One region of the Bacillus cihuensis genome, then DNA from elsewhere that is predicted to be linked to it. Evidence: riboswitches for the same ligand, from Rfam matches in the RefSeq annotation. Region 1 holds a riboswitch; the other holds the start of a gene.
What was found. A riboswitch is a leader RNA that binds a small molecule or an ion and turns the genes downstream of it on or off. The one in region 1 is predicted to bind cyclic di-GMP.

Region 1 (8,222 bases):
ATGGCAACGTGTTGAGGTATAATAGTCAGACAGGAGCATTTCTAGGCGAACTTGTCCAATCCAGCGCACCAGGCGCACCGTTCGCACCGCGCGGCATCGTCCTATCGAAACAAAATATCCTATTTGTAGCGGATATGGGCGACGTAGACCTGCCGGGAGAACTGCGGACGTATAATGGTACCACTGGGATGTTTCTTGGCAACCTCAATCACTCCGGCTTCAGCGGGCAGTTCCATCCCCGGGGGGTGGTCATCGGACCCGACGGCTTTCTGTATGTCTCTGTACGCAACCTTCCACAACCGTTAGGCGGATCGGTACTGCGTTTTAACCCGAAAACAGGGAAATTCCTTGGAGTGTTCATTGAGAGCAACACCGTCAACGACCTCAACCGTCCTGAAGGTTTAGTCTTCGGACCCGATGGCAATCTCTATATCACTAGTTTCAGAAGCGACGAGAGCGACACGGACAAAATTCTGATCTTCGACGGCGATACTGGCAAGTTTCTTGACAAAATTGAACTCGATGTCGTCGGACAGCCGCGCGCCTTTGCGCAGGCACTTCTGTTCGGACCGGATGGAAAACTGTTTGTTCCCATAACAGGAGACGGACCTGACACAGGTACGGTACGGCGCTACAACATCCATCATCATCACAAGTCATTCGATGTGTTCGTGCCTCCTGCTTCAGCTGGAGGACCATTAGGGGAGCCATGGTATCTGACTTTTGGCAATACGAACCCAGCGACACTGGCTTACCGGCGCTACCGGGATGAGGATACTTGCGAATCATCAGACGAAAGCTCTTAAGCTTTGCCGCAACCACCTTCGCAAATTAGTAACTGCGGTATTATATAATAAGTTCCTCTACAATAAGGTCAACCAGGTTAATTGCTTATTTTAAAACGATCTTCGTGACTATTTCTACGTGTCCAGAGTGTATGTGGAAACACATGGGGGGCTGGTGGTTTAGAGGAATCAATTTAAGCATTACTAGAGAACGATTCCTTCGGTTTACACTTTCGGTAATGGATCTCTTCGGATGTGAATCACAAATTCTTCATTAGAAGTGTGATAAACAAGGGTTCCTTCTTTAGCGCGGAGGAACTCTTTGTTTGTATCCTTTTCATAAATGGTTCTTTTTAGGGCTACTTCATCAACTATTTTCTTGTCACCTTCTTCATGATAATCAAGAATTGAATCCAATAGAAACTGATTTGGGGATAGTCTCCTTGCTTCTTGCCATTTCATTTTAGCCAGCCCTCCTATTACTGTCCATTAATTTTAATTGATTCATTAGGAAATATCATACAATGCAGTAAAAACAATTTTCGCAAAATTCACTAGTGCAGGGTGCCTGCCCAGTCACTCTCACTGTGACCATAAACGATTCGATACAAAAAAGGCTCTCACCGTATCATGAGAGCCAAACTTGGTATCTTGTTTGCTAATCTTGAGGATTACTAACCGCTTTCCCTTCAAAACCTTCATATTGGCGGCCCCATCCGGTTATTATAGAGAATAATAGAACCAAGAACAGTACCATACAATAAATCATACCACTGCTAACTTCTGTTAGTAAAAGCGGTGCAACAAAATCATACCCTTTTGTCAGCAAAGCACCGAGGAATACAAAAACACTTAAAAAAGGGATTACCAGAACGATAGAATTAGCAAAACCATCAAGTAGATTGGCACGACGGTATGGATGCAAACCAACACGTTTGCCAATCTCATTTTGTACTTTTCCAAATGTCGTCATCGATGCACTAGTAACACCACCGAAGAGTAAAGTTGTAAACGAAATACCTAACATCATAGCAAATTCAGCGCCGCGAGCCGTCTTGCCCATTTTGCTGTTAAGTATACTATTTGTCACTTTTTCAAGCACTCCAGCACCGTTGAGCACACCCATTATACCGTAGACTGAAATAACGAGTGTAACGATTGCCATCATGCTGTTGATGCCGTCCGTTAGGAATCCTACCGGAGTGCCATCCTCAACTGAGATAATATTGTCGAAAGTTAAGAGATTAAACGCTAGACCTGTTATCATCCCTAATATGATACCTACCGTAATCGCTTTATAAATATTGCGAGTTTTGATTGCTATGATTAACATAACAGCTACCGGAACGAGCATAACTAATGTGATTGGATTCATGTTCTTAGCAAGAATATCTGAAGCGCCCACACCTACCGTGCCACCACCGCCAAGGATCCAGAACAGAAAAAAGGAGATCGTCCCTGCAACCAAGGAATACTTCAGTCGACTGGCAACACAGCCGCTCACTTCTGCGAAACCTTCCTTTTTTGTGTATTCTTGAGTTCCTGCAGAGATAATCGTAGTATCTGATATTGGTGCTAAGTTATCACCAAAAATAGAAGCACTGACGATTGCACCCGCAAGAACAGCAGGATCGCATCCCAACAATACTCCTGCCGGGAAGAAAATAGGGAAGCAGGTAAACATTGTTCCAATCGATGATCCAGTAGCAGTAGAAATGATACAAATTGCTAAGAATGTGAACGCCGTGAATAATCCTCCATCCACGCCTAGCAAGTCGGCTAGCCAGACGAAACCTGCCGAAATGTTAGTAGATTTGATCAGCTCCGAGAACATCCCGATGACGAACAGCAGTATTGCAATCGGTACAGCTTCCTTTACACCATCATAAACTGAATTCCAAAAACGATCGTAGTTCCCCTTTTTCACAAAAATTGCACCTACCATCAGTGCGACGAAAGCACCCATTGCGAGTGCATACATTTCAAACGCTTTAAAAACGATAAAATACAATATACAGAAAAACAGAAAAATAACGACTGGAATAAACGCAACTCCCCAGCCACCTTTAAATTCAAGTTTTTTATCCATATAGAAGCTCCCTTTTATGTATTAAACGTGTACTCTTATCTATTCGTCGCAATACCCAGCAACTGCGTTCAGAGCGTTTGCCATAATTATTCTTCATTCAAATTCATCTTCATAATATTTCGGAATTTTGAACCAGCCGTACGCTCTAACTCAAAAGGTTCACCTTCTAATATTGAATAGTTATGTAAGAAGTGATTTATTTCTTCAATATCAGAACAATCGAGTTCGAAACTAAATATTTGAGCATTTGACTCAACATGGCTGCTATTTCTAACGCCAATAATTGAAGCCCCAACACCTTGTTGACTTAATATATATTTTGTAGCAACATGAGCGATGTTGACAGAATACTTTTTAGCGATTTTATCTAGCAATAACAATAATTCCTGATAGCCATCCCAACCCAAAGTCTCTTCAATCACCTGCAAATATTTAACATGCGAGCGCGTATCGGGTTGAATAGATGTTTTGCCGAGCCATTTTTCCGCTAGCAAACCGCCTGATAATGTGCCGTAGCATAGCAAAGAAATACCTTTTATTTTACAATATTCTAATAATTCTTTTTCTGGTCGTCTATCAAAAACCGAGTATTGATTTTGACAAGACACAATCGGTATACCGGCATCAACGATCTCTTTCAAATGCTTCGTATCAAAGTTTGTAACGGCGATATTACGTATTTTCCCTTTTTCTTTTAGCCTTAACAGATCCCCTGCTGTCTCGATATAGCCAGGCACATCGTAATCCCACCAATGAAACTGCACTAGATCTAATACATCTCGATTTTGCCGTTTAAGGCTTCTATCAATTATTTTTTCTGTGTATGTAAAATCGACATCACTAAGTAAATTGATATCAGGTACATACTTGGTATGAATTTGAATGTCATTTGGTGAAATCGTGCTTCCGTGCTTAAGTTGCTTTAAGAATTCACCTAGAAATTCTTCCGTACCCGTATATATATCAGCACAATCAAATGTCGTAAATCCTTTTTCGACAAGCATATTGAAGGCCTTCATAATATCTTGCTTGTCTAAATTAGTTTGTAAGCTATGACCTTCCGACAGTTGCCAACACCCGTTGATCACTCTACTAATTGTATAATCTTTTGCTAATTCGAATCGTTCTGCCATTAGTTTTTATCTCCTTTATATATAGGCTCTGTTGTGCATTCAGCATGACTAAATTCTTTAGTTCCGATACGAGTTATTTTAAATCTAGCACCACAGTTTGGATCTGGGCAGGCAATTACACTATCAGACAACATCCAGTCATTTGCATGCAATACCCGTTGCTTTGCAGGTAATAATGGCAAAATAGCGCTTAAGGCATACATTGAAAATGAATTATTTTCTGGGAAGATAACGTCTTCTCCTATAACTAAGAAATAGTCACCTTCCTTATGCTTGCAAACCATTGGTTTATCTGTACCTACAACTTCTACTTTTAAGTTATATAGCGTAAATTTATCATCCATGACACTTACTCCTTTCAACACTTGTAATTAATAAAGCTGCTATTTTCATATCTTTTTTCATTCTCCTTTTCTTCTTTTTCATTCTGAGATTTTTTACTTTCATACATAATGAATGGGGTTTCTCTGAAACAACTATAACCTGCTTACTTACAGTTGTTTGAGTCTATAAAATAACAAAAAACACTTATCCTTAAATAATAATTCAAGGACAAGTGTTAACTTGCGGTACCACCTTGTTTGATATGTATCATACATACCCTCTCAGCAGAGTGCTCATACAAACACCCTTAGCCCTATAACGCTGGCTCTACGTCTAAGCTACTAAAAAAATTCTTTCACTTCGCCCTCTGAGGCCCACTTGCTGTTACTGCATCTGTCCGGCTTACACCATCCCGGATTCGCTGAAAGATCGTTTAACAGTTTAACTCCCTCGTCTACGGTTTATAAAAATGTTAGCACCATAATATTCCATTGTCAATAATATTTTTTATATTTAGATAATTCGATTTTACTGTCTATACTTTTATTTGGATATTTTACTAGTAGCCTTCTATGAAGAACATGGGGACGGGGCTGCGCGACTTACTAATATAGCAAAATCGATTAATTAGGTATACTGATTTTAGACAGCATCCAAAATTTCAGCTCCGCACCGCCACCATTGTGATTAGGTGAGTGCAGCGTTGTTACTTAATTGATCCTTCATGTAAATGGTAGCGTTATAACGCCATAATTGGTTTGTATGAAGGAAGGTTTAATACTACTTTTCTGAAAGTTTTAAAACAAATTTATAAAAGTTTCAGCTATTAATGGGTCAAAATGTTTTCCTTTATTTTGGTCAATATAAGACAATGCTTTTTGTTTTGACCACGAATCTTTATAAGGTCTACGGCTGGTTAATGCATCAAATACATCCACTATTGATACGATCCTCGCCTCAAAAGGGATTTTTTCGCCTTCTAAATTAAAAGGGTATCCAGTTCCATCCCATTTTTCATGATGATATAAAATAATATTTTCAGCTACCTCCATACTTTTAATAAAATCATAATTAATCTCCTTAGACATTTTATTTAAAATATCCGCCCCTATTAAGGGGTGCATTTCTATTATTTTTCTTTCAGAAGAAGTCAAAGCCCCAGGTTTATATAGAATACCTTCTGGCATGCCAGCTTTACCTATGTCATGTAATATACTGGAATGAATAATATTATTGATATATCTTGGCTCTAATTGAAGATTATTTTTCTTATTGTGTGATTTGATAAGAATCTCAGTTAATTCCTGTACTCTTATCAAATGCTCTTCAGTTCCAGGGTCTCGAATCTCACACGAAATTGCCAGCACCTTCAATAATTCTCTTTGTACTTCTATTTTTTTGTTTTCAGGTAGGTATAACCCTTCTTTTAATTGTTCTAATGCACGAAAAATTCCTATATAAAATAATTCCTTTTCAATCTTGAAAGGAGTTATCGTAATAGATGAATGCCAAAGCTCCCCAGATTTCTTCCGATTAATTAAAATTCCCGACCAGGGGATAAGTTCTTTTAACGAGTTTTTCATTGAAATATAGGTTGATTTACTTGTAAGGTTAGATTTAATAAATCCTGCCTTCAAACCGATTATTTTAGCTCTTTCAAATCCTGTTATTGATTGATATGAGTCATTTACTTCTAAAATAATATGATTACTGTCAGTAATAATTACAGCATCTCCCAATTCCAAAAAGCCTTGTAACTGGTATGGTAATTGCAAAGTTTTTTTCATTATTAAAATCTCCAATGTTAATCTATTTCTTATGTATTCAAAGTAAGACTGTCCGCAGAGCGAGTTACCTCTTCATTCATATACATTTATCGAGGAATAAATAGCGAAATTTCCCAGCCACTCATAAAATCCCTACTCTAATACTGCATTTAACCCTACAAAAAAAGACCAATCACCCGATTCGCCTTTTTAAAAGAAATCGGTAACTGGCTGACATTATCTCTCCGATTTTAGTCCCTATCGTTTTGCGTTTTCATCTTTCAATGAATTTGCCTTTATCATTCCCCTATTCAATTTTATATAAAAATTTTGAACTACTAATCTATAAATTTATAAAGTGTTTCTCCTATATTGTGAATATTACAACAGAATAATAGGGAATACAAGGAAGAAATAGAACTTTATTACTACACATCCCTAAGCCTATTATCCTAATTTTCCTTTCTAAGTAACAAAAGACAAAAGAGACAAAACAATAAATATTAAATTCAATTTATCTTTTTAGACATTTAATTATTTTTCCCTAATGATATCAAAATAATTAGCTACCCATTCTGGGACTTGCTAATTATTTTGATAAAGGATTAATAATCCTTGGTACGATACTCTTCCCAATAGTTTTCTTCATCTCTCCATTTACACCATAGGGGCTGCCCCCAATTTTTTTCTTGAGTTCTGGAAATTCATCTTGTAACAATATTGTTGATTGTCCTTTTAAGTACTGAGATTTTTCTTGGCGCTAGACTTGGTGAACAAGAAAGGAGTAAATGAATGTGATCTTTTCCAACTGCCTTGCAGGATGGTGATTCCCCTTGCTTCACACCCCTGCCTGATCAATTCTATAGCCCTATAAACTCAATAGAACCGTAACACCTTATACCTATGTTTTGTCACCCATATAACATGGTACTTGATGTCATATATTGCATAACTATTTTTCTTATAGCGTCCATACTTTCACTTCACACTTCAAGTATGGACACAGAAGTTCAAGGTCAAAAGCGTATACCGTCTAAAGACGGTGGAATTAGACCAGCATTTGTAAATTAAAAAATTAACTTTTTTGTTTCCAAAAATTTGACGTAGATCCAGAGCACTGAAAAACTTATGCTTCTAAAATTTGTGAGTATGATCAAATTTTAAAAGGCGACATTTCGTTCGATTTTGAACGAAATGTCGCCTTTTTCTTTCATATTATATGCTCTGATTCCTTCATTAAGGTCATAATTCGTTTGAGGTTTACTGGAGATATGGCTATGGATCCTTGTATTTGCATGCCAAATAGACCCGCAGATAATGCTACATCATACCCGTCCGCTGTGTTCCTATGAACATGATTAATAACTCTCATCCCTTATAGGGTGAGAGTATGTTATTTACACAAGTACTTCTTTCACTTCTATTTCCTTTATAAATCTCTCTACTTCCTCAGCCGTTGACATGTTTAAAACTTGTTCGATGATCGAACTCATTTCTGCTTTTGAAAGATTAAGAAGTTGGCTTCGAGCCTTTAAAATAGAAGAGGCACTCATGCTGAATTCATCTAAACCAAGACCAAGTAAAATCGGGATCGCAATTTCATCTCCTGCCATCTCACCACACATGCCTGCCCATTTGCCTTCTTTGTGCGCGGCATCGATAACCATTTTCACTAGACGAAGAATAGCCGGATTGTATGGCTGATACAAGTAAGAAACTCGCTCATTCATACGGTCTGCCGCCATTGTGTATTGAATCAGATCGTTTGTACCGATGGAGAAGAAATCTACTTCTTTCGCAAATACATCTGCCATGACCGCAGTAGATGGAATTTCCACCATGATTCCAATTTCAATTGCTTCAGAAACAGCGATACCTTCAACCTGTAACTTTGCCTTTTCTTCTAGTAAAATTGCTTTCGCTTGGCGGAATTCACCGAGAGTTGCAATCATCGGAAACATAATTTTCAAGTTGCCATATGTACTCGCCCGAAGCAAGGCACGAAGCTGTGTCCGGAACATATCTTGCATTTCTAAGCATAAACGAATCGCACGGAAGCCTAAGAATGGATTCATTTCTTTCGGTAAATCTAAGTATGGGAGCTCTTTATCGCCACCGATATCAA
Region 2 (8,222 bases), on a different contig from region 1:
ATGCTTTAACTAAACAAGAATATAAATTATATATTGGAACAAACGGTGTAGGAAAGACTCAAAGAAAAAGATTAGTAGATGCCAAGCTACAAGGATATTTTGAACAACTTTTTATCTCTGAAGAAATTGGTTATGAAAAACCGAATCCCCATTTCTTTTACTATATTTTTGATGCCCTGCATACAAGCCGTAAAGAAGAATTTTTAATGATAGGTGATCGTTTAACATCGGATATTCAGGGAGCTATCAATGTCGGAATTGATTGTGTATGGTTTAACCCTAATAGAAGCATGCCTAAATCAGGTTCTCCTAAGAGCACATATACGATACCAAATTTAATGCAAATAATGGACTTATTAGAGGAAAATTCATGAAAAAAGTCATTCAATCGATTCTACTCTATATAGTAAGTGCTATTGGCATTAGTCTTACATTAAAAGCAGATGTTGGAGTAAGCAGTTTTAATGCGATGAATTTATCCATATCAGAATGGACTTCCATCAAAGTTGGTACAATTACATTCATTGCAAATCTTATTTTTCTAATCGGTTATATCTGCTTATGCGAAAAAAAGGATTTTAAAAAATTTACTTTGATGTTCATTTCCATCTTGTTCTTTGGAATGGTTATTAATTTTTTCCTCTATACTATTTTCGGTACGATTCACATAGAGAATTATTTTGTAAGAATCGGACTATTTATTTTCGGTGCGATACTAGCCGGTGGAACTACAGGCATTATTTTATCATTAGATATTATTCCTTTTCCTATTGAAAGTTTATGTTTACGAATAGCCGAATTAACAAAACGCTCTTTCTCTCAATACAGATATTGTGTCGATTTATTCTCCATTATTCTATCAATAACAATATCACTACTTTACAATTTACCAATCAATATTCGAGAAGGAACGATTATCAGCTTCTTCTTATTGTCCGGCATTATTTCTTATACACGATTGAAATTTGAAAACTATCAGCTGTAACCAAATACTCAACAAAAAGCATGACTAAAAAATAACCTCTTACGGATAAGAATCCAAAGAGGTTATTTTTATCAAACTTTAATATAAATTACGAACTTTATTCTAAATGATCAATCTTTTTTGTAAAACTACAAAGGCCGCCAATTGGCGGCCTTCTTAATGAACTAACGCACCCTATAGTTTAAGTACAACACTTCACAAACTTGCCTTTTCAACTTTATTTATTACAGGAATTTTGTCCCTTAGAAGAACATTAACAAAAATAGCGTCAAACCTGCTAGGCCTAACGCTATTACTATTCATTTAGTTCAAAACCTTTTAAATCCATTCTTTTCCGTTTTTGCGAATGAATTGAAGTTCCTTTTGATAATGTTCAAAATGTCCCTCATCAATCATTTTTTGAAACGCCGAATCTCCTTCTTCGGCTTTCCTTTGCATGGTTTTACATAATCCTTCTACTCGTAGCAACACCATCTCTAAAAAACCTTTTTCCATTCCCTCAATACCATACGATTCAAAAAATAATTTAACCCTTTGTTTTATACGGTCGGCATCCTTTAATGGTTCATAATAAACTGCCTCACCTGTTTCAGTATGATAAAGTCTACTTAAAGGAACGCAAGTGTAAAGAGTATAGGCTATATCCCAAAGTCTTGGACCAGGAGCAGCAAGATCAAAATCAATAATACCTACTGGCTTTTCGTGATTAAAAATAATGTTATAGATGGCAAAATCATTGTGACATAGCACTTCAAATGGCTGAGGGGTGTTATCGATTGGTCGCCAACTTTCTTCGATTGGAAAATCACTCACAGCATTATGATAGAGACGAAGCATTTTAGCTATCTCTTTTAAAGCATCATTTGACCACATATATTTTTTTAAAGGATAATTACCAGCTTCTCCTTCAATAAATGATAATATCTCTCTATCTTTTTCATCAACACCTAAAAACTTCGGTGCGTATTCAAAACCTTCACTTTCCAAATACTTAAATAACTTATGAATTTTAATGCCATTTGCCTTTAAGTCTCGTCGCACAGTGTCACCCGAGCGATATACGTTTGAGATATTTCCTCCTGTTAGCATTTCTTCCTTTTCGTACTGACTTGTCATTAAAATTCCCCCCATTTAGGGACGCTATGATTGTGCCAATAGAGATGTATTTTTACCCATAAATAAAAGCAGATATACAAAGGTATCTGCTTGGTAATGGGAATTTAATTGTCCACACCATGAATCCCTTGAATGATTTCAGATAGACAAATAAACGTATCCTTAAAATCAAGAACCGCCATCGTCTCTCTATTCAATTAACAAATCATTTCAAATTATTCCACATGTGTAATATAGATTCCCCTTTCTTTACATCTCCATTTTAGATATTACTAAATATTTCTAAAAAACAAAGAGAGTTTTATGTATTTATTAAACTATTCTGTCTATTACAACACCCCAAAAGAATACATCATTTCCTCTGAGTTCAATACCATTAAAAGTATCTTGTTCAAGTAAAATCAAAGTTATTGGTGATATTGAACTAGCTAATAAAGAAGTATGAATAAAAGTGAATTTGTTGCTATTATATCGCATGAGCTTAAATCACCCATAACTGCTGTGATGTTTAAGTTGGAAGCAGTCATCGAAAAGTAGGTCTGTCTCAAGATCATTTAGATATTTGAAAAAGTGCTACAAGATGATGGAGAGATTCAAGAACTAGTAATGGATATGGTGGAAATCGATCTAATGAAACACACTGTAATTGAATCTAAATTTTATAAGAATGGACTTATTGGATATCGTTAATGAAAGCACCTAAAGGCTGCAACATTACAATTAATCAAAGAATAATCTCTTCTTTAGTATGCCTTTTTAAGAGTATCATTACATATTTGAAATGGCTTCACTTGTTGTCCATGTAGCACTACTGAAAGCTCGGTAGTTCGTAACAGCAGCATGAAAATCGTTTTCACTAATCGTGGCAGTTGCATCGTAAACAACAGCTGTCTTGAAGCCATTTTCGATTAAATCTCTCATATGCGATTCAACACATACGTTTGATAATACCCCAGCCAAAATTACTTGTTCTTTTCTGCGTTGCCTTAGTTGATAGACCAGATCATTTGTCTGAGGACTGGCCACCTTGTGCGGTGTTGCAATGACGGATGTTTTATCCCAGATATACGGAGCTAAAGTTGGAACATAATCGGCTTCCGGAGTTGGAGGACTATATTGATTTAATTTCTGATAAACACGCAAACTAATCAACATCTCTTGTTCGTTCCCTGTAAACTGCCAATCATAGTCATGTGGATATAAAAAGTGCGGGGAAACAAAGAGCTGATAACCTTTACTACGGGCAGTGCTTAATAGTAGTTCCAAGTTAGCTAAAGTATTATTCTGTTTAATGTTAGCCTTTGTCAAATGATATCCTCTTCCGCCTGGAGACAAAAAGTCATTTTGAGGGTCAGTAATAACTATTGCAGTATTCGCGGGATTTGGTTTAAACATAGAATTTTCCCCACCTTTAATATGTTTTCACTTATCCATTATATGAACTACATTGATTAAAAATTCCTTAGGAAAATGAAATTTTGAAGTTAAGCTCCATTCCTCTAAAATCTTGCGCTCGCGCAAAGTGGTTATGTTTGGCTATATCTACTCCGATAATTAAGGTTTCAGAAGTAATTTGAGAGATTTTATGATTTTGGTTATAATTCATTGTAAGGCCTCCAATTAGATGTTTTGTCCATTTTAGCTGGCCAGCTCAGGACACATTCATCTTATCAAGAGGTCTTTTTTCGTTCAAATCTCATTTTCAGTTATTACAGGAATGCTGCTTCGTTACTTTAAGTACATTTCTTCACAAGCTCTTCTAATTATTAACATAGATACCCATTTTTCTTAAAAGGTATTGTTCAACAATCTGGCCCTATAACGGAAAAAAAGCGATCTTCTTTATTGAAGAATCGCGCCCGATTGTGGAATATCAAGATAATGATGATGATTGTTGCCTTTAGCTTGTAGAACTAACGCACCAGTTAGCTTAACATCAAAAAAATAAATCAGCCTCAATTATTTATTTTATTCATATTCCATAACCCAATATTTTTCTTCTGGTTTACCTTCTTCAACAACTTTCTTCCAACCATTATTTTCATAAAACTTCATCGCTTTTTGATTTTCAGATACACATTTCAATCTTAATGGTTTATTCATTTTTTCTATGGCGGCATTAACCAATTGACCACCAACACCTTTACCCGAGAAATCAGGGTGAACAAATAAGTTATGTATAAAATTATCTGGCAAGTACAAAGAAGCAAATCCAAGGATATGAGTATCTTCCTCTGCTAATATTATATACTCTCCTACAGTATGCTTATCAAAGTCTTCTAAAGTCATTTCTTCTATATCTGCCCAATGAAAACTTTTACGACGAGATTCTAGGTATATAAGTCTTAAATCAGGGTAATCTAATTCACTTGCTACTCTGATATTCATATTTTCACTCTCACTTTCTTTTATATAAATAATAATAACATAATTTTCATTCTATATAATATAGGTTTAAATCAAGGTTTTCCTTCTTACACTAAACTACTTCGTTAGTTTAAGTACATTTCTTCACAATCTACGCTTTACAATTTAACGCGCTATTCAACAATCTAGCGGAAATAGGGCTGTTCCTTATTACAGAAACGCGCCCGATTGCTGAAGACTAAAATTTCTGAACCAAGTTCCATCAGTGTAGTTCAGCAACTATTATCCAAATAAAAATTGGGTTGAGATGAATTGTAATTCAAACTCCACATTAGAGTATGAGAAGTAAGATACAATAGCTAACAATATCCATAACGTCTGAATTACGATTCCAACGATACTGCAAACAAATCCAGAGGTTGCCAATCCCCTTCCATTCTCGTTCGTTTTCTCAATTTCCCTTTTTCCCATTCTAGAAAATACAATTCCGATAATACCAAGTATTATTCCAATTATTGGTATTATAATGGAAAGAATCCCAAGGGTTAAAGAAGCCACCGATTTACTATTTGTTTGAGCTTTTTCAACCATTCATAAACACCTCCTAACATTGACATTGCTATACAACATGACCCAATTCATTAATATGGGCGCATATCTTGCTACATAATAGCTCCCTTTTATTGAATAGCTGCTCTTTATTGCCCATTAGAATCGGACTAGAAAAATTACATTGAAAAGAGTGTATTTATACAGTCTCTCACCATGTGTTTCCTTTTTTCGGTATATTCATTTTCGTAAGCATTAGTGTCTGTGTTAAAGTAACTACAACCTTGTTGAATTTCTCTGTTTTTTTCGTACTGGATGTATACATATTTTTCTTCCGGTTCATCTTTAAAGATGACACGGGCGCGCGTTCTTTTTATACCTGTATCTTTCTTCATTGAATAGAATGTTTTAACTTCTAACAATTCATCGGAATTATATCCAAGCTTAAGAAGGTGTTTTTTTGTTGCATTTTCCATTAATAAGGAGCGACTAGGATTACCATAAAATATATCATAAACGAGAAAAGGCCCTCCTATAATAACTCCGATGAATAATAAAAGAATCAAACGTTTAGTTTTTTTCAAAATTCCCCCGCCTTTTTTAGAACTTTAAAAAATAACGCTTTTATCATCCATTATTCATTAATGAATCCATTGTTATTTAGGATTTAACATAAATATCCAATTATATCAGAAATTATTATTCTATTAAATGGCCCTATAATGGAAATAGCGCTGTTCCCTATTACAAAAAAGCACCCTATAATTGAAAAGTGGATTTTTATACTAATACGGGGATGATATTAGTTTAATTTTGTAGGTGTTTTTGGTAATCCACGATAAGCTGATCTAATTTTTGACTGCAATTAATGGTGTCGTGGCTATTTAAGCCTGTTTCCTTTGCAATCAGGATTAATTCCTTTTTCAATTCATTGATCCTGTTTTCTAAATCGTCCATTTCTGTAAGTACCATTCAACAAGGTATCCTCCTAAAATATGTACGTTATTTTAGGCAACTCAGCCATCATAGTTAAAACTTTAGATCTGTAGTTTTGCGTCCTTATTTTTCAATAAGTTTGCCTTTTCTCGTTATATATTACTGTATTTAGATTCCGAAATTTGTCGCATTTTGTTGTTGCTATCAGAATAATTGTCAAGAGGGTGGATTCATGGATCTTTACCAATATTTCCCTTAGTTTCAATGCAACTTTCCCAATTCGTGAGGTAAGTACCCTTTCTTTGAAGAAATGATATGTGACGCCCTACTGAAAGCCTCTTCAAATTCCACCTCCATTCCCTCTTTTACTTGTAACATTGCGCCTTCAAGAATCATTGTAAAACCTCCCGTTTTTCTATTTGCATCACCGATCAGTATTCCAAATAACTAGCCCTATAACGGAATATTAGATGATCTTCTATTGGTCATAAATTCATATTCTAAAATGCTCATTTCCCATAAACTCCAGTATTCATCACCGTTTTTTCTAGAGTCTCTATGTAATCCTTCTTTTGTAAAACCAGCCTTTTCATAACAAGCAATTGCAGATACATTGAAATCAAACACACCAAGACTAACTCTATGTAAATTAAGATCTTCAAATGCTACTTTGAGAATTTCTTTCATCATTTGCTGACCAATTCCTTTTCCTCTTACATTTTTATCACCTACCAAGACTTTTCCAACTCTTGCAGACTTATTTTTTCGATCAATTTTCTCCAAAGAGATATGATCAATAACACTACCGGTTTCTTTACCTTATATACTAAGGTATCCAAGTTATCTCTATTGGCATTCTCAATATACTTTTCTAATTGATTCTCTGATAAGGGATATTGGAATGCAGGCCCACCCCAATGAGTAAGAATTGAGGTGAATTGACCCACTTGATAAGTTGTTTAAATCCGTGCGTTCAAAATACTTTAATTCAATCATTAAAACATTTCTCCTCTATGTTTTTTTCTTTATTCAATTTTATTATGTGACCTATTTCTTCCTCAACAAAATGGCCCTATAATGAAAAAAGCGATCCTCTTTATTGAAGAATCGCGCCCGTTTGTAGGCTGTTGATTACCACTTTTTCTAGTATACATATACATAAAGGTTAAAGGTGCTTTCTATTTTTTTCGATGATACTTAATATAAGCGCAAGTTAGTTCAACACCAAACTACTTATAACTAAACAGCTGCTCTTTTCTCTCTTGTTTTGTTGGCAAATAGTTTTTCATTAAGAGTTGGCATAATCATACCATCAATCCCATATTTTCCTGCATTCACAGCAGAAACGAGAATAAACATAGATAATAAAACAAGTTGTGGATTGGTACTTGTCGTACCGCTAAACAGATAAGAGTAGTTCATAATCAGTCCAAATAATACTGCTATTTTAGTGAAACAACCCACCAATAAACCTATTCCCACTAGTAATTCTCCCCAAGGTACTAAAGTATTGAATATCTCTACATTAGGAATGGCTACGTTTTCTAGAAAAACAACCCACCAACCCTGAACAGCCGGGTGTTCTCCTGTTGCTTTAGCTAACGCACCCTGTAAGAAACCAGAAGCATCAAAATGTCCGCTTGCTATCTTCCCCCAACCAGCCATAATCCACGTATATCCGAGATATACACGTAGCACAGCTAAAAGTATAGAGATCTTTTTATTTTCTCTTAGAAAATCAATAAACATACTTTTCCTCCTAAATATTAAAAATTAATCACTAATTGATATAATACTATAAACGATAACGATTATCATTATCGTTTATATGAAAAATATGTAACAGATATGTTACAAAAACCTCCTGTTGCAATAAGAGGTAACAATTAAAGATATATAGAAAGAGATGAATAGTTTATACAACTTTTTTAACTCCTCTTGGGCATCTAGGGGAATCAACTTGTCACAATTTATTTTTTATGTAGGATTGAATTATATGTAACCTTAATTCAATAAAATGGCCCTATAATGAAAAAAAGCGATCTTCTTTATAGAAGAACCTCGCCCGATTGTTGAAGATCGTTATTAAAGTATAGTGCTCGTTAGTTTAATAGTTAAAGAATTAAACCGCTAAAAACCATTCCAATATTTATTACAAAATGAAATATTATTGCAGTGTATATACTATTGGTTTTTATTACGACAAAAGCATAAAAAAATCCAACAAAAGAAAAAAGTAAACTTATTATGAAAGGTATTCCAACAGCAA

Region 2: another riboswitch for cyclic di-GMP. It lies ahead of V179_RS27605 (aspartyl-phosphate phosphatase Spo0E family protein); the one in region 1 lies ahead of V179_RS0101680 (HD domain-containing phosphohydrolase).

What each region holds. Positions count from the first base shown of each region.
Region 1 is NZ_AYSD01000010.1:378,868-387,089, reverse strand. It holds gene V179_RS0101705 (Vgb family protein) at 1-806, shown strand, start outside; gene V179_RS0101700 (P-loop NTPase family protein) at 1,011-1,247, opposite strand; gene V179_RS0101695 (Na+/H+ antiporter NhaC family protein) at 1,444-2,874, opposite strand; gene V179_RS0101690 (aldo/keto reductase) at 2,961-4,007, opposite strand; gene V179_RS0101685 (TIGR04076 family protein) at 4,007-4,351, opposite strand; gene V179_RS0101680 (HD domain-containing phosphohydrolase) at 5,129-6,118, opposite strand; cyclic di-GMP riboswitch class I at 6,317-6,402, opposite strand; gene ptsP (phosphoenolpyruvate--protein phosphotransferase) at 7,495-8,222, opposite strand, start outside.
Region 2 is NZ_KI632495.1:680,381-688,602, forward strand. It holds gene V179_RS0109165 (YjjG family noncanonical pyrimidine nucleotidase) at 1-374, shown strand, start outside; gene V179_RS0109170 (YczE/YyaS/YitT family protein) at 371-985, shown strand; gene V179_RS0109175 (phosphotransferase) at 1,304-2,101, opposite strand; gene V179_RS32400 (histidine kinase dimerization/phospho-acceptor domain-containing protein) at 2,543-2,638, shown strand; gene V179_RS0109180 (cysteine hydrolase) at 2,870-3,496, opposite strand; partial or broken gene V179_RS31300 (IS110 family transposase) at 3,570-3,707, opposite strand; gene V179_RS0109190 (GNAT family N-acetyltransferase) at 4,070-4,489, opposite strand; gene V179_RS27600 (DUF4190 domain-containing protein) at 4,751-5,059, opposite strand; gene V179_RS0109200 (DUF3139 domain-containing protein) at 5,197-5,601, opposite strand; gene V179_RS27605 (aspartyl-phosphate phosphatase Spo0E family protein) at 5,825-5,989, opposite strand; cyclic di-GMP riboswitch class I at 6,025-6,107, opposite strand; partial or broken gene V179_RS32010 (antibiotic biosynthesis monooxygenase family protein) at 6,205-6,349, opposite strand; partial or broken gene V179_RS27615 (GNAT family N-acetyltransferase) at 6,407-6,949, opposite strand; gene V179_RS0109220 (DoxX family protein) at 7,193-7,702, opposite strand; gene V179_RS32405 (CPBP family intramembrane glutamic endopeptidase) at 8,068-8,222, opposite strand, start outside.